Regions from separate parts of the Virgibacillus siamensis genome, predicted to be linked through region 2. Evidence: a T-box and tRNA genes for the amino acid it is inferred to sense, from the RefSeq annotation. Region 2 holds a T-box; the other holds one or more tRNA genes.
The links. The T-box of region 2 lies ahead of tyrS (tyrosine--tRNA ligase). A T-box ahead of a tRNA ligase gene usually reads a tRNA of that ligase, here a tRNA-Tyr.

Region 1: it encodes a tRNA-Tyr, which carries the amino acid that the T-box ahead of tyrS (tyrosine--tRNA ligase) is inferred to sense. The anticodon was not compared.

The regions. Positions count from the first base shown of each region.
Region 1 covers NZ_FUIH01000006.1:3,268-14,334, forward strand. The annotation lists gene B1K71_RS00880 (LLM class flavin-dependent oxidoreductase) at 1-1,181, shown strand, start outside; gene B1K71_RS19735 (hypothetical protein) at 1,283-1,441, shown strand; gene B1K71_RS00885 (YwaF family protein) at 1,460-2,191, opposite strand; tRNA gene B1K71_RS00890 (tRNA-Glu) at 2,423-2,497, shown strand; tRNA gene B1K71_RS00895 (tRNA-Val) at 2,521-2,596, shown strand; tRNA gene B1K71_RS00900 (tRNA-Thr) at 2,649-2,724, shown strand; tRNA gene B1K71_RS00905 (tRNA-Tyr) at 2,767-2,851, shown strand; tRNA gene B1K71_RS00910 (tRNA-Gln) at 2,868-2,939, shown strand; tRNA gene B1K71_RS00915 (tRNA-Lys) at 3,078-3,150, shown strand; gene B1K71_RS00920 (hydroxymethylglutaryl-CoA reductase, degradative) at 3,362-4,651, shown strand; gene mvk (mevalonate kinase) at 4,648-5,607, shown strand; gene mvaD (diphosphomevalonate decarboxylase) at 5,634-6,611, shown strand; gene B1K71_RS00935 (phosphomevalonate kinase) at 6,625-7,719, shown strand; gene rocF (arginase) at 7,863-8,765, shown strand; gene B1K71_RS00945 (aspartyl-phosphate phosphatase Spo0E family protein) at 8,894-9,040, opposite strand; gene sigW (RNA polymerase sigma factor SigW) at 9,192-9,755, shown strand; gene B1K71_RS00955 (zf-HC2 domain-containing protein) at 9,771-10,409, shown strand; gene cdaA (diadenylate cyclase CdaA) at 10,550-11,067, shown strand, end outside.
Region 2 covers NZ_FUIH01000007.1:1,752,147-1,763,213, forward strand. The annotation lists gene B1K71_RS12645 (GAF domain-containing protein) at 1-105, shown strand, start outside; gene rpsD (30S ribosomal protein S4) at 378-980, shown strand; gene B1K71_RS12655 (STAS/SEC14 domain-containing protein) at 1,137-1,490, opposite strand; gene B1K71_RS12660 (YkvI family membrane protein) at 1,656-2,825, opposite strand; gene B1K71_RS12665 (Bax inhibitor-1/YccA family protein) at 3,030-3,782, opposite strand; gene tyrS (tyrosine--tRNA ligase) at 3,825-5,096, opposite strand; T-box leader at 5,144-5,343, opposite strand; gene B1K71_RS12675 (transglycosylase domain-containing protein) at 5,466-8,468, shown strand; gene B1K71_RS12680 (GNAT family N-acetyltransferase) at 9,029-9,682, shown strand; gene B1K71_RS12685 (acetoin utilization AcuB family protein) at 9,683-10,333, shown strand; gene B1K71_RS12690 (acetoin utilization protein AcuC) at 10,330-11,067, shown strand, end outside.

The DNA.
Region 1 (11,067 bases), on a different contig from region 2:
TTTATCGAGGTTCCAGGGATGCAGCTGTCCGGCAAGGGGCCCAGGCGCCGGTGAATGATCCGCTGCTGGTTGTTCCGTTAATGGCCGCCGTTACGAATCATCTTGGATTTGGGGTTACATCTTCGGTTACACATGAGCATCCTTATCTGTTTGCCCGCCGGATGACAACGTTAGACCATTTAACAAATGGACGTGTCGGCTGGAATATAGTTACATCTTATTTGAAAAGTGCAGCGGTCAACATGGGCAGGGCCGGTCAGATTAAACATGATGAACGGTACGATATTGCAGAAGAATATGTGGATGTTTGTTACAAACTGTGGGAGGCGAGCTGGGAAGCGGATGCGGTTCAGCTGGATAAAGGAAATGGCATCTATACGGATCCGGATAAGGTTCATGATATCAGGCATGAAGGAAAATATTATAAAGTCCCGGGTGCCCATTTATCTGAACCATCCAAACAGAGAACACCGGTGTTGTATCAGGCTGGTGCGTCACCAAAGGGAAGAGCATTTGCCTCAAAGCATGCTGAATTGGTGTTTATTGGTCCGCCAACTAAAAATGCTGCTAAAGAGACAGTTAGGCGTCTGCGGGAGGATATTGCAAAAACGAACCGATCGCAGGATGAGGTGAAAATTTTAACGATGCTGACACCAATTGTCGGAAAAACAGAAGCGGAAGCACAGCAAAAACTGGCTGACTATAAACAGTATGTCAGTCATGAAGGTGCGGCGGCTTTGTTCGGTGGATGGACGGGAATTGACCTTTCCGACTATGATGAGACACAGGTTATTGAATATATTGAAAATGATTCGATTCGTTCAGCTCTGGAAAGTTTTACAAGTATCGATCCGACGAAACAATGGACGGTTGGGGAGATAAAAGATTTTGTTGGGATTGGCGGGATGAGCGGATTTATCACCGGCTCACCAGAACAAATTGCTGATCAGCTTGAGGAATGGATAGATGAAACAGGAGTAGATGGATTTAATATTGCATACGCAATCACACCAGGGACCTTTAAAGATTTTGTTGAACTGGTGATTCCGATTTTACAGGATAGAGGATTGGTAAAACGTGATTACAACGGAACCTCACTCCGGGATAATTTGTTTGGAGCAGGTGATTCACTTCCCGAACACCATCCTGGCAAACAAACTACGAGCGTGTTGGTAAAATAGATACGTGTAAAAGCGATTAGATTCTACAGGGATTTAGTCGCTTTTTGTTGTTTCATAAAATGTTGGAAATGTGTAAACTTGAAAGGAAAGGGGGGTACCACATGAATTTACTCTTTATTCTGGCTGTCATCGTGACCATAATGGAATTGTTTGTAGCTTTTTTCTTAATAAAAAGGCAAAAGATGGCGATATGGCAATCATTGTATGTATCACTTCCGGTTATCGTTATTGTATGGGTGGTAGCAATTATGTATTCTTAGTAAACAAACACCCTCTTGCTATTTGGGTGTTTGTTTACCGTGGGTGAAGAAATGATATATTTTATATTGAATGAAAAATACAATTAGAGCCAACAGGCAAAGGGTGAAGTAGTAGATAAAACCGCTGCCCAATAAATCCAATGGCGTACTGGCTGTCGGTGTGTGTGACAGGTAAAGATAATTGGAGTCCAGTAATGGATTTACGATATAGCCGATTAAACAGGCATAAAGCAATATATATCCGTAGCTTTCCAGCATTGATTTGAATGTTATTTCCGTATAATTGGCAACGACTAAAAATAAGCCGATCCAGGAAATAAAAATATGATGGATGAAGAATTTCCAATAACGAAAGTGCGGGAAATCAAAAGGTAATTCAGGTGTAACAATTGCAAGGAAAGCGGGTATCAGTCCGAAGAAAAATGTGATACGAATTAACTTCTTATTATGATTCCAAAGGGCAATGGCCCCTGTAATCCCTGTTATTCCGCACAGATGCAGCGGCAGATGTTCCCTGGGATTCCACAAGCCATTAACCGCTGCCCAAATTTGATAGGTAATTTCGGAAAAGATAAGTATTCCAAACAGCGTCCAACGCAGAATATTATAGATGGTACGACTTTCCCGGATTTTAGTAAATGAGATGAAAAAAAGAATAAGTCCCAAAAAATAGATGATCAGCATCACAAGATGACTTGGTCCAAATGCAACAAATGGTTTTCCGTCCACCCCCACAAACCAATCAATCATTAAATCCCCCCCTACCACTTTATTATATGATGAAAGTTGCCGTGGAGAAACAGAAATTAAAAAAGAACCCAATTCCGGCAAAATATCGCAGAAAGGGTCTAAATAGATGTCATTTCAACCAGGCAATAATAAAAAAATAAAAAACCCCTTTACAAATATCATTTATCTGTATATAATGTAATTCGTCAGTTTCTGACACAATTTGAACTTATATGCTATACATGATTGCTAGGCCCGTTGGTCAAGTGGTTAAGACACCGCCCTTTCACGGCGGTAACACGGGTTCGAATCCCGTACGGGTCACCATTATTTTTTGCATTAAGGATTCCGGAGGATTAGCTCAGCTGGGAGAGCACCTGCCTTACAAGCAGGGGGTCGCAGGTTCGAGCCCTGCATCCTCCACCATTTTCCTGTAAGATACATGGATACATTGGTTATATGTCTCACTCCATAAAATGCCGGTCTAGCTCAATTGGCAGAGCAACTGACTTGTAATCAGTAGGTTGGGGGTTCGATTCCTCTGGCCGGCACCATTTTTTTGCATAATTACCGTTGTTGCAGGTTAGAATACATTGGGAGGGGTAGCGAAGTGGCTAAACGCGGCGGACTGTAAATCCGCTCCCTCAGGGTTCGGGAGTTCGAATCTCTCCCCCTCCACCATATTTATAGTAATTGATGGGCTGTAGCCAAGCGGTAAGGCATCGGGTTTTGATCCCGTGTATCCTAGGTTCGAATCCTAGCAGCCCAGCCTTTTTAATGTTTGTATAAAAAACTTTTTATTTAAAGTCGTCGTAACCCACTTAAAAATGCGGATATAACGAATTAATTTAATGAGTGAGCCGCTAGCTGACTGCAAACATCCTTGAAAAGCTGACATTCATAACATGAGCCATTAGCTCAGCCGGCAGAGCATCTGACTTTTAATCAGAGGGTCGGAGGTTCGAATCCTCCATGGCTCACTATTCAAACCGGGCTTTTACATGCTGAATAATTTGGCGGAAATACATAACACATATGATATAGTAGATAAACAAGGTCGTTATGATTACCAACAACCTTGTTTATTTGCATTTTTAGCTGTTTTTTTACATAATAGATACAGTAAATTATTACTATACAATAACTGCATGAACATATATAAATTTAAGATAATCTAAAGGATGAGATGGTATGAAGACTTCCCGGATTCCTGGCTTTTACAATAAGACAGTTGAGGAACGCAGGGAATTGCTTACTGCAATGGAAGGTTTCTCGGAAAAAGAGCAGGATATTTTATTTTCCAAAGAGCCGCTGCCAACTGAAACTGCGGATAAAATGATAGAAAATGTGATTGGAACCTTTCCGCTTCCGTTAGGGTTAGGACTGAATTTTCTAATTAATGATAAGGAATATACAATCCCGATGGCGGTAGAGGAACCATCTATCCTCGCTTCAGCAAGTCATATTGCCAAGATTGTCAGAGAAGCGGGCGGATTCATCGCTGAATCAACCGAACGGGTTATGATTGGTCAGATTCAGGTGGTTGGCTGCCCTGATTTTTCTGCTGCCAAAGAAGCGGTTTTGAGTGAAAAAGATGCTTTGATCGATGCGGCAAACGCTTCATACCCCAGTCTCATGGCCAGAGGCGGTGGAGCGGAAGATTTGGAAGTCAGGATATTAAACGAGGAATCCGATTCAGCGTACGGAAAAATGCTTGTCCTGCATATTTATGTAAACACATGTGATGCTATGGGTGCGAATATTATTAATACGATGGTGGAGTCACTGGCTCCAACTATTGAAAAAATAACCGATGGCAAAGTTTATTTGCGGATTCTGTCCAACTATCCGGACAGGTGTCTGGCAAAAGCACGTTGCGTTATTCCGCCTGAATTACTTGCAACAGGTGATTTTTCCGGTGAGGCAGTGCGGGACGGTGTAATCCATGCGTACGAATTTGCTGCATCTGATCCATTTAGAGCGGTAACACATAATAAAGGGATCATGAATGGTATTGATCCGGTTGTAATCGCGACAGGCAATGATTGGCGTGCCGTTGAAGCAGGGGCACATGCCCATGCTGCCAGATATGGAAAATATGGATCAATGACGGTTTGGTCCAAAGATGAAATGGGCAACCTTGTTGGTGAACTGGAATTGCCGATGTCAGTTGGTACAGTTGGAGGTTCCATAAGGGTGCATCCCATGGCCAAAATAGCATTGAAAATTTTAGGTGTGGAATCTGCCCGGGAACTTGCACAGGTTATTGTCACTGTTGGACTTGCTCAGAATCTTGGAGCGCTTAAGGCCTTGGCGACAGATGGGATTCAAAAAGGCCATATGGCTTTACATTCTCGTTCTGTTGCAATCGCGGCAGGAGCTACAGGGGAGATGATTGATATCATTGCTGAACGATTGGTTAATGAAAAGGAAATCCGTGTCGGAAAAGCTAAAGAATTGGTGGACGAGTATACAAAATGAGTGCAGAAAAGGCAACAACTTCAGAACAAACAGCTATTGGTATAGCTCATAGTAAATTGATCTTAATCGGTGAACATGCAGTTGTACACGGGCAACCCGCAATTGCCATCCCATTCCCATTGGTCGGTGTGGAATCAATTGTTGATTATGTTCCGGGTTCAGTTCAATTGAACAGTTCTTTTTATACTGGTCCAATTGAATCTGCCCCCGAAATGCTGGAAGGGCTTGTGACGTGTATTAAAGAAACGTTGAAACATCTGCATTTGCCGTGCCAGGATTTTATGATCCGGATTAAATCATCGATTCCACCTGGTAAAGGACTGGGTTCAAGTGCTTCAGTCGCAATTGCAGTTGTTAAATCGCTATTTCACTTCTTCGGTGAGCGGTATTCAGAGGAAGATTTGCTTAATCTGTCAAACATATCGGAAACATATGCCCATGGTGTTCCAAGTGGAATTGATACGTTAACTATAACTTCCGGGTCACCGGTTTGGTATGAAAAAGATGAGCCGATTAATTTTATTGATCCAAAAGGTGATTTTCACTTTATCGTAGCGGATTCCGGACGAGTTGGCGATACGCGTTCAGCTGTTGAATCCGTGGCAAGTCTGTTAAGGTCTGCACCGAAGCGTATTCAGAACAAGTTGGATCGTATCGGGGAAATTACACACCGGGCCAGAAATGCACTGGAGACTGCCAGCAAACATCTGCTCGGACAGATGCTAAACGAAGCACAACGGGAACTGGAAGCACTTGGTGTTAGTGACGCCGGTCTTAACCGTTTAATATATTTTGCACGACAGGAAGGTGCATTGGGCGCAAAATTAACCGGTGGCGGAAATGGCGGCTGCATTATTGCGTTAGCACGTAATGAAGTGCATTCCAGACAATTGGCTGAAAAACTGAAAAAGTTTGGTGCCCATGCTGTATGGCCATTTGTTTTACGAAATAATTAAAAGAAGTCAGGTGTGAGGGGATACGCATGAAAGCAACAGCTAAGGCACATACAAATATTGCTTTGATCAAGTATTGGGGAAAACGGGACGAATCATTGATTCTCCCTATGAATAGCAGCCTTTCCTTAACGCTGGATGGATTTTATACAACTACCTCCGTTGAATTCAGGACAGAATTGACGAAAGATCAATTCTATTTGAATGGTGAGGCGGTTGTTGATGGACAATTTGATCGTGTAACGGGCTTTCTGAATCTTATTCGAAGCTTCGCCGGAAAAGATAATTTTTTTGCAACAGTGAATTCGACCAACCATGTACCAACTGCCGCCGGATTTGCATCATCTGCATCCGGATTTGCTGCACTTGCAGCAGCTGCTGTGAAGGCATTGGGATTACCGGTTGACGAAACAGTGCTTTCCCGTCTAACAAGACAAGGTTCCGGTTCAGCATGCCGCTCTATTTATGGTGGTTTTGTTGAATGGGAAAAGGGTTCCAAAGCTGATGGTACCGATTCATACGCTGTCCCGATTGCTCCGGCTGACCATTGGGACATTCGTGTAGCGGCGGTAGTTCTGTCTTCAAAAGCGAAAAAAGTACTTAGCCGTGAAGGAATGAAGCGCACGGTCGACACATCAGCGTTTTATTCAAGCTGGATTGACGGTATTCCACATGATATGGATCAGATCAAAGATGGTATCCGAACGAAGGATTTTGAAAAAGTTGGTAAAATTGCTGAAGCAAACTGTTTGAAGATGCATGCAACTACTTTGGGAGCAAATCCTCCTTTTTCTTATTGGCATGATACGACAATGGCTGTTATGCATGCAGTGCGGGAACTAAGAGAAAATGGAATTCCCGCATATTTCACAATTGATGCGGGTCCGAATGTGAAAGTCCTTTATTTGCCGGAGAATGAGCAGATATTAAAGCAATCTCTCCGTGACATCCCTGGTGTTCATGATGTGATTTCCAGTAAAGCGGGCCAGGGAATATCCTATCTTTAGGGGTTGAAACATCTTGTCTAAATCAATAACTATCAAAACACCCGGGAAATTAATGATTGCAGGAGAATTTGCCGTTCTTGAAAAATATCAGAAGCTCGTGGTCATGGCGGTTGACCGTTTTGTTTATGCCACCTTGGAACAAAGCGGAGATAACCGTCTTTCTTTACATAATTTTGATCTGACAGATATTGAATGGGCCTGGACAGATAAACATGTTGTGATACGCACGGATGATGATCGGGTACGCTTTGTCGAAAATGCAATGACAGTAGTTTATTCTTATTTAGCTGAAAATAATATTCTGGTGGAGCCGTTCCATCTGAAAGTCCGGAGTGAATTGGATGATACCGGCGGCCAAAAATATGGCTTGGGATCAAGTGCAGCAGTGGTAACTGCCGTCATTGCAGCTGTTTTGAAAAAGTTTTTGCCGCAAAAGGCATCCCAACAACTTATCTTTAAGCTTGCATCGATTTCCCATGTCATTACGCAGGGAAATGGTTCCGGCGCTGATGTTGCTGCATCATCTCACGGGGGGATGCTGCAATATTCTTCTTTTCAAGCAGATTGGCTTCTGGATGCGTATGATAAAGCCGGCACGATAACGGAACTTGCAGGTTCTGATTGGCCATATTTCTCGTTGAGTCCCACCCGTTTGCCGGAAAACCTGCATATATGCATAGGCTGGACTGGTTCTCCTGCATCGACCTCATCACTTATCCAAAAGATCAGAAGACTGAAAGATACGAATGAATTATTGTACGAACAATTCCTTTCCGACAGTGGGAAGGCAGTCGGAAGTTTTCTGGATGGTGTTCAACATGATTACGCGACAAAGGTCATTGAAGGGGTCAGGCTGAATCGCCAAGCACTTTCAGTAGTTGGCAAAAACGCCGGAGTGGACATTGAAACATCGGCATTGACTGTGTTGTGTGATTTGGCGGAGAAGCATGGTGGTGCTGGAAAACCATCCGGAGCAGGTGGCGGTGATTGCGGTATTGCTTTTATGCCCTCCGAAGAGCAGGCTAACGAATTGATGAAAGCATGGAAAAAAGCAGGAATAAAACCGCTCGATCTTACACTTTGTTCCGACGGCGCGGTAATGATTTAATAAAGGACGTCCTGAGTTGGACGTTTTTTTTAGTTGTATCGGGAAAGGCAATCAGCCCAGGAATGAATATATATACATATTTTTGTTGAGTTGAGTCATGTTGCAATTGTTCGATAAAATGTAAAGCAGAGGAGGCGTTTACATTGAAAAAAGACTTATCGATAATTGGAGTACCGATGGATCTGGGCCAAAGCCGCCGCGGGGTTGATATGGGTCCCAGTGCTATTCGCTATGCCGGTGTTGTGGAAACACTGGAAAACCTGAAATATAATATTAACGATCTTGGTGACGTGCCAATTTCACGTCCTGACAGTAAATACGAAAAACAGGAAGGTAATCTGCGCAATCTAAAGCAGGTTGCTGAAGGAAATCAAAAACTGGCGGAGATGGTTGATCAGGAAATTGACAATAGCCGTTTCCCGCTTGTACTTGGTGGAGACCACAGCATCGCTATCGGAAGTTTGGCGGGAATATCCAAGCATTATGAGAATCTTGGTGTGATTTGGTATGACGCACATGGGGATTTGAATTCTGGCGAGACATCACCATCAGGCAATATTCATGGAATGCCACTCGCCGTGAGTCTGGGTATCGGCCACGAAAAGCTGACAGACATTCTGGACTATCAGCCTAAAATAAAGCCGGAAAATATTGTGATTATTGGAGCACGCTCGCTTGATCCGGGAGAAAAGGAACTAATACAAGAACGGGGCATAATTGTTTATTCGATGCACGAAATTGATCGTATGGGTATGACGAAAGTGATGACAGAGACGATTGACTACTTGGGAGAACGGACGGATGGTGTTCATCTAAGCCTTGACCTTGATGGACTGGATCCGGAAGAAGCGCCTGGTGTGGGCACACCTGTAATTGGCGGGTTATCCTATAGGGAAAGCCATCTTGCAATGGAAATGCTGGAAGAATCCAATCTGATTACGTCAGCAGAATTTGTGGAAGTGAACCCGATTCTTGATGATAAAAATAAAACCGCAACAATGGCGGTCGGATTGATTGGTTCATTATTTGGTGAGAAATTGAAATAAAACTCCACCATACAAAATAAGCCCGTACCGTAATTAAATGGGTACGGGTTTGTTTTACGGTTTAAAATTCCATGAAAAAAGACATTCCCTATAAATGAAATGTCCAATGCATGAGGTATATTTTTTATTCAGTATTGATACGTATTTAGAAGGTCATCCAGTTTTTTGCTGGATTCTATGACAATTTCAGAGGTTAACCCATGGTCGTTGCTTAAAATAATCATTTCATCACGATACTGTTCAATCTTTTCCAATATTAATGAGTTATTATCCACAAAACCACCCCTCAATCTAGTATAATTATAGTAACAAGCTACCCAAATTCTTGCATATTTAAACAACTTCAAAGCAGAAAAAAGTTTTTGAAACCTTTAGCAGGGTTTATTCGTATGCGTATTACCGCATATCTGGCGGAGGTACAGATAAATGGAATCATTAATTAAAGAGAAAATTAAAAAGGTTAAAAAGGGAGATCAGGCTGCTTTTGAAGGTATAGTCTCGTTTTATCAGCACAAAATATTTCAGCATTGCTACCGTATGCTGGGGAATCGTCACGAGGCTGAAGATATAGCACAGGAAGCATTTATCAGAGCATTTGTAAACATTCATTCGTTTGACGTGAATCGGAAGTTTTCAACCTGGCTGTATCGAATTGCTACCAATTTGACGATTGACCGGATACGAAAACGAAAACCTGACTATTATCTGGATGCGGAGATAACCGGAACAGAAGGGCTGAATATGTATTCACAGCTTGCCGCGGACAATCGTTTGCCCGATGAAGAAGCTGAAAGTATGGAATTGCAACAATATATTCACCGTGAGATAGCATCTCTTCCGACTAAATATCGCGGCATCATCATTTTGCGTTACCTGGAAGATTTCTCACTGAAAGAGATCAGTGAGATTATGGACATTCCTCTTGGTACCGTAAAAACCCGAATTCATCGGGGGCGCGAGGCATTACGCAAAAAGCTTCGCCATGTGTAAAGGAGTGTGATCAACTTGAATTGCAGCAATGAAGCAATAGAGCTAATGCATAAATACTTGGATAATGATATATTACAAGAGGAAGAAGACAAGTTACGGCACCATCTGGAGAATTGTGAACAGTGCCAAAAGCATTTTCATGAATTGAAGCGCGCGATTACACTTGTCCAAAGCACAGAACGGATTACAGCACCTTCTGATTTCACAGAAGGGGTCATGGAAAATTTGCCTGTTGAACGAAAGCGTGTACGCTATAAGCGCTGGTTTAAGACTCATCCAATTCTGACATCGGCAGCGATCTTTTTCATTTTTATGTTTAGTGGTATTTTTTCTGCCTGGAATCAGGATAGTGCACTGGTTGTATCCAAACAGGAAAATCTGGTCGTTCAGGGTGATACGGTAATTGTACCTGAAGGGGTTACGGTTTCGGGTGACTTGCTTGTTAAAAACGGCGATCTCCGGATTGAGGGGACGGTTGATGGTAATGTCACAATCATCAATGGAGAACTGATTGATAAGCAAATAGAGGGGACCGGTCTGATGGCATCTGTTGGCGAGGTAAATGGTGAACTAAAGCAGGTGGATCAGATTTTTGAATGGATATGGTATCACACGAAGGATATGGTTGAAAGTGTATTTTCAATGGATGAGTAAATCATTTTGAATAGACGATAAAAGTCTGGCAAATGCCGGGCTTTTTTTCATTTCAATACTGGTTAAGTAATATGATATAATAAAGAGTGGTTATTAAAAATCGATGGGAAGAAGACTAATGTACAAAAGGAAGTGTGAACATGCTTGATGGGGGATTTACTTTTTTAAACCTGTTGCGAATCGGCGTAGATATAGCTCTCGTCTGGTATGTTTTATATAAATTAATCATGTTGATCAGGGGCACTAAAGCGATACAGCTTTTAAAAGGTATTATTGTGGTACTTGTTGTATGGGTGCTTAGCAGGGTGTTTGAACTGCAAACGGTGCAATACATAACCAATCAGGCAATAACGTGGGGATTTGTATTCATTGTGATCCTGTTTCAGCCTGAATTGCGACGTGCACTGGAACAGCTGGGCAGGGGAAACATTTTCTCAAGAGGCTCCAGATCTGAGGAAGAAATATTAGAACAAAAAATTGAGGCGATTATCCAGTCGTGTACATATATGGCAAAGCGTAGGATTGGTGCGCTGATTTCATTGGAACGTGAGACGGGCATTGGTGATTATGCTGAGACAGGCATTCCAATCAACGGGAAACTTACGCATCAGCTTCTCACTAATATTTTCACACCAAACACCCCGCTTCATGACGGGGC
Region 2 (11,067 bases):
TTTGGTGTTTTGGATATCGACAGCCCAAGTACAAACCGTTTTGATGAGACCGATCGGGAATACCTTGAAAAGTTTGGAAAGATTGTCGAAGGATTTGGGAAATAGTTTTTTTCATTTCAGGGGATTTTTTCGTAAAAAATCCCCTGAAAAATAGAGATATGATTGACTTCTACTATGAAAACTAATATAATACTCTTTGTGTAAAATAAAAAGGTAGCTTATGTGAACCTGCGTTTATGTTATTTTGTTCCTCACTTTGAGGTGTATCGCGTAACTCTCGGCTGCTGGAGCGATGGTACATGAAAACAAAATACATGGCGATTGTGGGACACGCGGTTTTATTTTATGCAAATAAAACAAAAAGGAGGAAATGTCTCATGTCACGTTATACAGATTCCATTTGGAAAAAGTCACGTCGTCTTGGCATTTCTTTAACCGGTACCGGTAAAGAACTTGATAAGCGTCCATATGCTCCTGGTCAGCATGGACCAAACCAACGCAAGAAAATTTCAGAATTCGGTCTGCAACAACAAGAAAAGCAGAAATTGCGCTTTATGTACGGATTGAACGAACGTCAATTCCGTAACCTGTTTAACAAAGCGGGTAAAATGAAAGGTGTTCATGGTGAAAACTTCATGATTCTGCTTGAATCAAGATTGGATAACTTAGTTTATCGACTTGGACTTGCACGTACACGCAGACAATCCCGTCAGCTTGTAAACCATGGACATGTAACTGTAGATGGAAAACGCGTTGACATCCCATCATATGCGGTCAAACCTGGTCAGGTAATCGGACTGCGTGAAAAGTCTCAAAATCTGGACATCATTAAAGAGGCAATCGAGGTAAACAACTTCGTACCAGAATACATTTCATTTGATGCCGACAAACTGGAAGGAAGCTATACACGCTACCCTGAACGTTCCGAACTTCCGGCTGAAATCAACGAAGCGCTTATCGTAGAGTACTACTCACGTTAAGTTTGGTACATTGCAGAATTAAAATTTCATGCTTTGTTAAAACTCTCAACTCCCTTAGGCATTAAGGAGTTGAGAGTTTTTAATGTAATGTGAAACTAAAAAGAAGGAAATGGACTGATGATCATCTATTTCCTTCTTTTTTGTATCTGCATTATATTATGCACGGACCCACTTTCTGGCAGATTCGAGTTCTTCCATCGGATACTGAATGATTTCCACACCCGGAATGAGCTTTTCAAGATTTTCATTAAGACCCATAAACGATTCATCCGCCACAATGGCACTCTTTTTAATGCTCTTCAAATAAGGAACCACCTTCCAAGCTTCCAACATTGCTTTTGCGGTATTGCCTTCAATATTTTTGAAAACAAACAAAATATTAAACGGTTCCTCCTGCATCTTCTTTGATTTCAAAGCGTCTTTAAATTTTTGCAAGTCCTCTTGTGTCGCTGTACCCTCAGTTGTAACTTCCAACACATCTCCTTGTTCCCTTCCGTTTACTTCCAGCATAATTTCATCCCTTCATTTTCATCTTTGTCTAATCATTCCACTTTTAGCCAAGAATAAAACGTCTTAATAAATTTCGGGCGGTGCTGGGAGCCGCCCGAATTTTTTCGAATAAAAAACCGTGTCACAAACAAATAATCTGCTTGTAACACGGTTTTTATGCACAGTTTATGCTACCGTATTGACTTTACTTTTCTTTTCCTTAAAGTGTTTAAAAATTTTATATGGACCAACTGTTATTAAAGGCAATCCAAAAACAATCAGCATTCCATAACCAAGTGCCGTATATCCCTTAGATACAAGATCCATAATTCCAACCTCCGCCAGAAGTACAGATGCGGCAAGAGTTATAAATGCAACAAGGCCGCTTTGCTTTTTGGAGAGTTTCTTTTTCCCGAGTTCTTCCAAATTATTATCCAGTCTCTCGATAAATGCATGGATCATCCCTGTAGCTGTTTCAATTAATGTCCAGCCGACAACAATTCCAAACAGAACAACAACCCATGTTCCATATCCATTCAGCATTTGCAGCCATGGAATTTCTGCTCCAAATATATCTTCAGATGGATAGAATCCCATCAGGGCAAAATACGTGAGGAACCACGGCAAGGTCATCAATACACCGGCAACAATGCCGGATACAATTGTATCTTTCATTGACTTTTGTCTTTTCACTGTAAATAACGCAGCAGGATAAACAGCAAGGTTATAACCAACGTAAATGATTCCGCTCCAAATAATGGTCCAGATACTGAAATCACTCACATAACTGGTATCACCGTTCGCAAATACCTGCATTGCCTCATCCCAGGTTGAACTGATTACCATAATTCCAAAAATAATATAACCGAGCATTAATGCGATTGTGCCATATGTTTCAAAGCGTTCAATCAACCGTTCACCATACAGGTTAAGTATGCCGACAATAACAGCAATACCAACAACCCCAACCCAGTAATTAATACCCAGGGTGCTTTCTACGATTGATCCGGTAGCCGCAGCCATAATGGAAATAATCAATACTGCAAGTAATAAATAGATAATATCGAACAAAAACCAAAATGGACCAATTAAATTTTTTACCATCGACTTATAATCATACGCCCTAAAAATCCTGGCAACTTCAAACATCAGAAATGCCATAAGTCCGAATCCTAAAAAGATTGCCAGACCTGCAATCCAACCGAGTGAACCAAATTTCGCACCATATGCAACAATCTCACGCCCAGTTGCGTACCCTCCTCCAATCAGGGTGGATTGGAGGATAATGGCCGGCAAAATGAATCTTCCAAATTTGCCATCAAAGAAACTCTTTTTACCCTTTGTCTGTTCGCTCATCCTGTTTCCCCCTTATAATCCAAATTCTTCCTCTCCCCCGCTATCCCCCTTCCAATTGATTAATCATTCGAGTTAAAACCTGTCTTACTATGTTCCATTTAAATTTAGCACACGGGTTAGATCGGGTCAAGAAAATTCCAATAATTCAACCTTTAATAAATAATATAAAATCACCGGAACGCATTGCATTCCGGTGATTACCAGTTACCTTCTCAATTTGGAAATTAAACGCAAAATTTCGAGGTACAGCCATACCAGTGTTACCATGAGCCCAAATGCTCCATACCATTCCATATGCTTAGGGGCGTTGCGCTTCACACCTCTTTCAATCAGATCAAAATCCAGTGCAAGATTCAGTGCAGCCACAATAACGATACCGACACTTATCAAAATTCCGATTGGTCCGCTGCTGTGCATATAAAAAATATCATGCACACCAAACAACCGCATAATAAAGGTTATCAGGTAAGCAAGCATAATAGCTCCTGTTGCACAAAGCACGCCGATCCGGAATTTTTTGGTCACCTTAATCAGCCCCGTTTTATAAAACAGGAGCATTAAGAGTAATACTCCAAATGTCAATAACGCAGCCTGCATCGTTACGCCATCATAAAGTGATTCATACCTTGCCGAAATACCGCCAAGAACCAGCCCCTCCGCCAATGCGTACGGGATGGAAGTAAATGGTGCGGCTTTCGGTATAAATATGGTAATAAGCGCAAGAATGAACCCTGCAATCAGTCCGAATACAAGAAGCCCCGTTACCAATGATTGATTGCCGTTGAAAGACTGATTCCAGGTAAACGCTGCTGCGATAAGCAGTGCCATTGTAAGTAAAAAGGTCCTGTTGATGGTTCCCTGGAGTGTCATGCGCTTGGAAGTGAAATCGCCCGGTCGAAATGCTTTATTGCTCCATGCCGGATTTGCGGTTTGTGAATAAGAACCAATCCCAGCCATAGATCTTCACCCCTTTTATTTCCTATTTATATATCGTTACGATTATTGATAACGAATCAGAAAATATTTTTTCTTGCCCCGTCTGATAATCGTAAATTTATCATCAATCCGATCATCTGAAGTGACGACATATTTCATGTCCTGTTCCCTTGTACCATTAATGTATATCGCGCCATTATTAATGTCTTCCCTTGCCTGTCTTTTGGAGGAAGATATCGAACTGTTTACAAGCAGGTCTATCAAACCGACATCCTCTTTCTCCATTTCAAACGCCGGAACATCTTTGAATCCCTGTTCAATATCTGCCCCTGTCAGTTCCTTTAAGTCACCGCTGAATAAGGACGCAGTGATACGCTGTGCCTGTTCCAGTGCTTCCTGGCTATGCACTTCCTTTGTCATCTCTTCAGCCAGCCGTTTCTGTGCAAGACGTTGTTCCGGATGGTTCTCCAATTCCTGCTGCAAATGTTCCATCTCTTCGTCATCCATAAATGTAAAGTATTTTATAAACTTCATAACATCGCGATCATCGGTATTCACCCAGAATTGGTAAAACTCATAAGGTGACGTTTTATCGGGATCAAGCCAAATTGCACCACCGGCGGTTTTACCGAATTTCGTGCCATCTGCCTTCGTAATCAATGGAACGGTCAATCCGAATACATTTATTTCATCATCCGCATTTTCTCTTGATCTCCGTATCAGTTCCATACCGGCTGTTATATTTCCCCACTGATCACTTCCACCTATTTGCAATGTACAGTTTTCCTGTTCATACAATTTCATGAAGTCCAGTGACTGCAAAATCATATAACTGAACTCAGTGTAAGATATACCCTGTTCAATTCTCGCGGAAACGGATTCTTTCCCAAGCATGTAGTTAATGCCAAAATGCTTCCCCGCATCACGAAGAAAGTCAATAACCGTCATGCTGGCCAGCCAGTCATGGTTGTTTCTTGCGACAGCCGCATTTGATCCATTATCAAAATCAAGCTGCTTTGCAAGTTGCTGCTTTATTTTTTCACTATATCCTTTTACAACAGATGCTTCATTCAGGGAACGTTCACTGGAGCGGCCACTCGGATCACCTATCATACCAGTCCCTCCGCCAATTAAAGCAATTGGTCTGTGTCCTGCACGCTGAAATCTCTTCAGCATGGTGATCGGTACTAAATGCCCAATGTGCAGACTGTCAGCTGTTGGATCAAACCCGCAATATACAGTCACCTGATTCTCATCAAGATGTTTTTTCAGTCCTTTGTCATCTGTTGTTTGATGAATAAGATTTCGCTTATCCAGATCCTTTAAAATATCCATGTAACCTACTCCTCTTTTCTATAAAATTAAAAAAACCCATCCCTCCTGAAAGGGACGAGTTTACGCTCGCGGTACCACCCTTGTTACACACATGTGTCACTTTGGGATTGTTAACGATGGTTCTCACCGTCTTGAAAAAGACGCTCCGGAATTGTAATTCGCCTGCATTTGTTTACCGACTTCCACCAACCGTCAGCTCGCTGAAAAAGGGAAATGCAACACTACTGTTATCTTTCATTGCGTATTTCGTTTCATTATGATTTATTCATACCACACCACGCATTTAAACGCAATAGGCAGTTACAAATTATTATACACCAATTCAACCTGCTATGCTATAATAGATTGTGGAATTTAGGAGGTTTTATAGTGAATTATAAAGAATTGCTTCAAAAATATATGCAGAAAGTAAAAGATGCCTGGCACGCTGGGAAAATTCAACGGACATCCAGAATTACCTATGATGTCCTATGGAACGTAATCCTGATTTTTCTTATTATTGGACTGATAGGTTTCTTTTTCGCTGGCGGATTAGGGGCAGGTTATTTTGCCTCCCTTGTAAAAGATGAGCCTGTTCGAAGTTACGCAAGTATGAAGAAAGATATTTATAACTATGAGGAGACGTCAAAACTATATTTTGCTGGCGGTAACTATTTTGGCGATGTACGTTCTGATATACATAGAGAAGAAGTCTCGCTTGATAATGTTTCCGATAAGCTGATTCAAGCTGTAATCGCAACAGAGGACAGGAACTTTAGAATGCATGAAGGAGTCGTGCCAAAAGCGATTGTCAGAGCGGTTGTACAACAGGTCACAAATGCTCCCTTACAATCAGGAGGAAGCACACTTACCCAGCAGCTTGTCAAAAACCAAATTCTGACAAATGAAGTATCTTTTGAACGAAAAGCAAAAGAAATATTAATTGCTATGCGGTTGGAGCGTTTTTTTGACAAAGGCGAAATACTGGAAGCCTATTTGAATATTATCCCATACGGACGCGATGCTTCCGGTAATAACATAGCCGGAATTCAAACCGCTGCACAAGGTATTTTTGGCAAAGATGCATCAAAGCTGAATTTACCACAAGCAGCCTTCCTGGCCGGGCTCCCGCAAAGCCCATCCTATTATACCCCATTTAAAAATAGTGGCGGATTAAAGAACAAAGAAGGATTGCAGCCTGGAATAAACAGAATGAAAACGGTACTTGAACGTATGCTTGATGCAAGTTATATTACAAAAAAACAATACAAAAAAGCAATAAACTATGATATTGTCGCCGATTTTATTGAAGAGTCAAAATCGACAATTGAAAAATATCCATACTTGACGTTTGAGGCAGAGGATCGTGCCAAAGATATCATTATGGAATACCTGGCTGAACAAGACGGATATTCTATAAAAGATCTGAAAAAAGATGAAAAATTGATGGAAGAGTACAAGATTCTTGCCGATCGTGCCATGCGTAAAAATGGTTATAAAATCCATACGACAATAGATAAGAAGATTCATGACAAATTTAAGAAAATCGTAAAAAACTATGAACAATATGGTCCTACCTGGACTGGCGATGTGGTTGTTAATTCAGAAACTGGTGAAACCAAAACAATCACCCAGAAAATCCAGACTGGTGGAATTCTGATTGAAAACAGCACCGGCAGAATTATTAGTTTCATAGGCGGCAGAAATTACAGTCAAGATAACCAGATTAACTATATGACGGCACCACGTCCAAATGGAAGTACAATGAAACCGATTCTTGATTATGCGCCGGCAATGGAAATGGGCAAAATCCAGCCGGGAACACCGATTGCCGATGTAGAAACGCAATTTTATATGCCAGGAATGCCAAAAGCCTGGAGCCCAAGCAACTATATCCAGGGTTCCTATCACGGAATCGTTTCAGCCCGTAAAGCATTGGCGAAATCCTATAACATTCCGGCAGCCAAAGTATACCGGAAAATTGTTGAACAAAATCCGGCCAAAAATTTCCTGATTGATAAAATGGGGATAACGACACTTACCAAAGGCGATCAGACAAACTTGTCCCTTTCTCTTGGACAGCCGACGTATGGAATAAGTGTGGAAGAAAACACGAACGCATTCAGTACATTTGGCAATAACGGGAAATTCAACGATGCTTACCTGATTCAAAAAATTACTACCAATGATGGAAAAGTAATTTACAAACATAAAAAAAAGCCTGTTGATGTATTTTCACCGCAAACAAACTATTTAACCATTGATATGATGCGTGATGTCATTGACAGTGGTACAGCAACATTCCTGAACTCGCAGTTAAAGTACAGCGGCGTTGACTGGGCAGGAAAAACCGGTACGTCAAACTTTTGGCAAGACACATGGTTTGTGGGTGTAAACCCAAATGTCACTTTCGGAACATGGATGGGATATGAAATTCCTAAATCAATCAAATGTGCAGGTTGTTCTCTTAGTTACAGTAACCGTAATATCAACCTGTGGGCTGAACTGATCAATGCGGCTTCAGACATTCGCCCTGACCTTGTGGCACCACAGGACAATTTTGAACGTCCAAGCGGTATTGTTTCCCGCAGTTATTGTGCCATTTCGGGAATGCTTCCATCTGAACTATGTAAAAAAGCCGGTCTGATTCAGACTGATCTGTTTAATGCCAAGTATGTGCCTACAAAGAAAGATGATAGTTTAATAGAAGGCTCCTATGTCATGGTTAATGGTCAGGCTGTAGTTGCAGGACCGCATACACCGGCTGAGTTTACACAAGGAAACGGACTTGCATTCAATCCGGAATTTTTGAAGCGAAAAGGTTGGGACAGACTGAATGATTTATCCAAGCTGTTCCCACGCACTAACCGGGATAAATGGTCCAAGATAGGCCTGCCATCATCCAATGTTGGTTCAGGTTCAATCGATAATGATGGTAAGGCACCTTCCGCCCCATCTTCTGTTTCCGTTTCAGGGGGAAATTTATCCTGGAGTAAATCCGGAAGCAATGATGTAGTTGGCTACCGGATTTATAAAGCATCCAGTCCTGGCGGTTCATACAGCAAAGTTGGAAGCACAACCGGAACAAGCTATTCCGTTTCAGGAGGCGGTGCTTATATCGTCCGTGCAGTGGATTATTTCGGAATGGAATCATCCGCATCAAAATCGGCTGTCTCCGGTAACCCATCCAAAAAGGACGATAAAGATAAAGGTAAGCCGGATAAGCCGAATAAACCTGATAAACCTGACAAGCCAAATAAACCGGATAAACCCGATAAGCCTGACAAGCCCGATAAACCGGATAAACCCGATAAGCCAGATAAACCAGGTAACAATGGAGATAATAATGGCGGTAATAACGATAAACCGGAAGATAAGAAACAAAACAACTAATAGACCCAACAACAGTTACGGTCGGTTGGCAATATAATGTAAAGATATCCCGTATCACGAATAAGGTGATACGGGTTTCTTATTTGTTGAAACCAATGGATGGATTGTTGTGGAACTTTTCACTGGTTACGGTCTATCCGCCTGTGAAGGTTGATATACATGAATGTAGGTTGATTCCTGTAACGCGATGGTTGATTCTTTCCTGTTGAAGGTTGATACCTTGCTGAGGAAGGTCGATTTCCCCTTATTAAAGGTCGATAACCGTCCACGAAGGTTGATACCCTGCTGATGAAGGTCGATTTCCCCTTATTAAAGGTCGATAACCGTCCACGAAGGTTGATTCCCCGCTGAGGAAGGTCGATTCCCCTTATTAAAGGTCGATAACCGTCCACAAAGGTTGATTCCCCGCTGATGAAGGTTGATAGCGCCAACGCCGCATTGCTTTTCAAAACTACTGCCACTAATAAGACAAGACTACCTTTACTTTGTCAATTTCCGCTTTTTACTAAAAATACAGACGAATCTCCTGTATAATGAAAGTAGTTAAGGGTGGTGAAAATGTGGAGCATGTTAAAACGTACCATTCAACAGAACGAAAAACTGATAAAGGCTCTGTCATAATTGAAGGGCCGGTCCCTTCTTCCGAGTTGCAGAAATACGATTTCCATGAACATTTAACAGCATTTCGACGCGCACCGCAACAATTCGAAGCAATCAAAAATATTGCCGACTTTGAAGAAGGACGCATCATTATTGCCAGGACTGAAAATACAATCATCGGGTATGTTACTTATTTGCATCCGGATCCACTGGAACGGTGGTCCGAATTTAAAATGGAAGATCTGATTGAACTTGGTGCAATTGAAATCATACCTGAATATCGGGGGGCCGGTATTGCATCCGGACTTCTGAAGCTATCGATGCTTGATGATTATATGGAAAATTACATTGTCATTTCCACTGAATACTATTGGCACTGGGATTTAGATGGTACGCGCCTCAGTGTTTGGGACTACCGAAAAGTGATGGAGAAGATGATGGCTGCAGGCGGACTTGTTCCCGCACCAACAGATGATCCGGAAATCATCTCCCATCCTGCAAACTGCCTGATGGTTAGAATTGGAAATAACGTACCGGAATCGTCCATTGAACAATTTGATAAACTCCGATTTTTACAACGGCATCAATACCGCAACATGAGGGAGGGGTTGTAAATGCTAGTTGAAGAGATTATGAAGACAGATGTAACAGCACTGCCGCCAACAGCACTGATTGCAGAGGCATTAAAACTGCTTCATGAAAACAAAATCCGTCACATCCCCATTATTAATGAAAAGAAAAATGTCATTGGAATTGTTTCCGATCGGGATGTCCGGGATGCGTCGCCATCAATTTTTGAAAAAAATAAAGAAAATACGGAACTGCAAAATGAAATTCATACGATTATGAGTAAACCGGTAGTTACTGTTCATCCTCTCGATTTTGTAGAGGAAATAGCCGGGATATTCTATGAGGAAGAATTTGCATGTCTTCCCGTGGTCAGCAATGATAAACTGGTTGGATTAATCACAGAGAAGGATATGCTTCATACGTTAATTAAAATCACCGGTACAAATGTTCAAAGCTCCCATATTGAAGTTAAAGTCCCGCATAAACCAGGGATTCTCCCTGAAGTTGCAGCAATATTTGGAGCCCGAAAAACCAACATAACATCTGTGTTAGTCTACCCATATAAAGATGATCCAAGCTATAAAATTCTTGTTTTCCGCATTCAGACTATGAATCCATTACCAGTTATTCATGATATCCGGGAAGCAGGATATGAGTTAATCTGGCCAACCGCTGATACGGGGCCAAACCTATGACTTGCAATGCAGCCTTTGTTTTTTCAGATGCCTTTTTAAACTACCATTTTCATTCGGATCATCCTTTTAATCAGACACGGGTTCTATTATCAAAAGCGTTATTGGAACAATCCGGTCTGCTGACTAACGAAAATATCATTAAGCCGCGAAAAGCGACAATGGAAGAACTCGGTCTTTTTCATGATGTAAGTTTTGTTGAGGCGGTTCAGAAAGCTGGCAGTGGCAGACTCGACCCTGATGAAGGACTGGAATATGGACTTGGCACAGAAGATACACCTGTATTTGAAGGGATGCATGAAGCATCCAGTTATTTGGTTGGAGGTACCCTTACAGCGGTCGACCAGGTGTTGCAAGGCAACAGTGAACACGCACTCAATCTTGGCGGCGGCCTCCACCATGGGTTCAAGCGAAAAGCAAGTGGATTCTGTATTTATAATGATGGGGCAGTTGCGCTGAAATATATCCGTAAAAAGTATGGACTTCGGGCATTATATATTGACACAGATGCTCATCATGGTGATGGAGTACAATGGGCATTCTATGATGATCCACAGGTTTGTACATTATCAATCCATGAGACTGGCCGCTATCTTTTCCCCGGAACCGGAAATGTAAATGAACGCGGCATTAAAGAAGGCCACGGCTTTTCATTCAACATACCTATTGATGCATTTACAGAAGATGAATCTTTTTTGCAGGTTTATGAATCCGCCATACGGAATATTGCAGCCTAT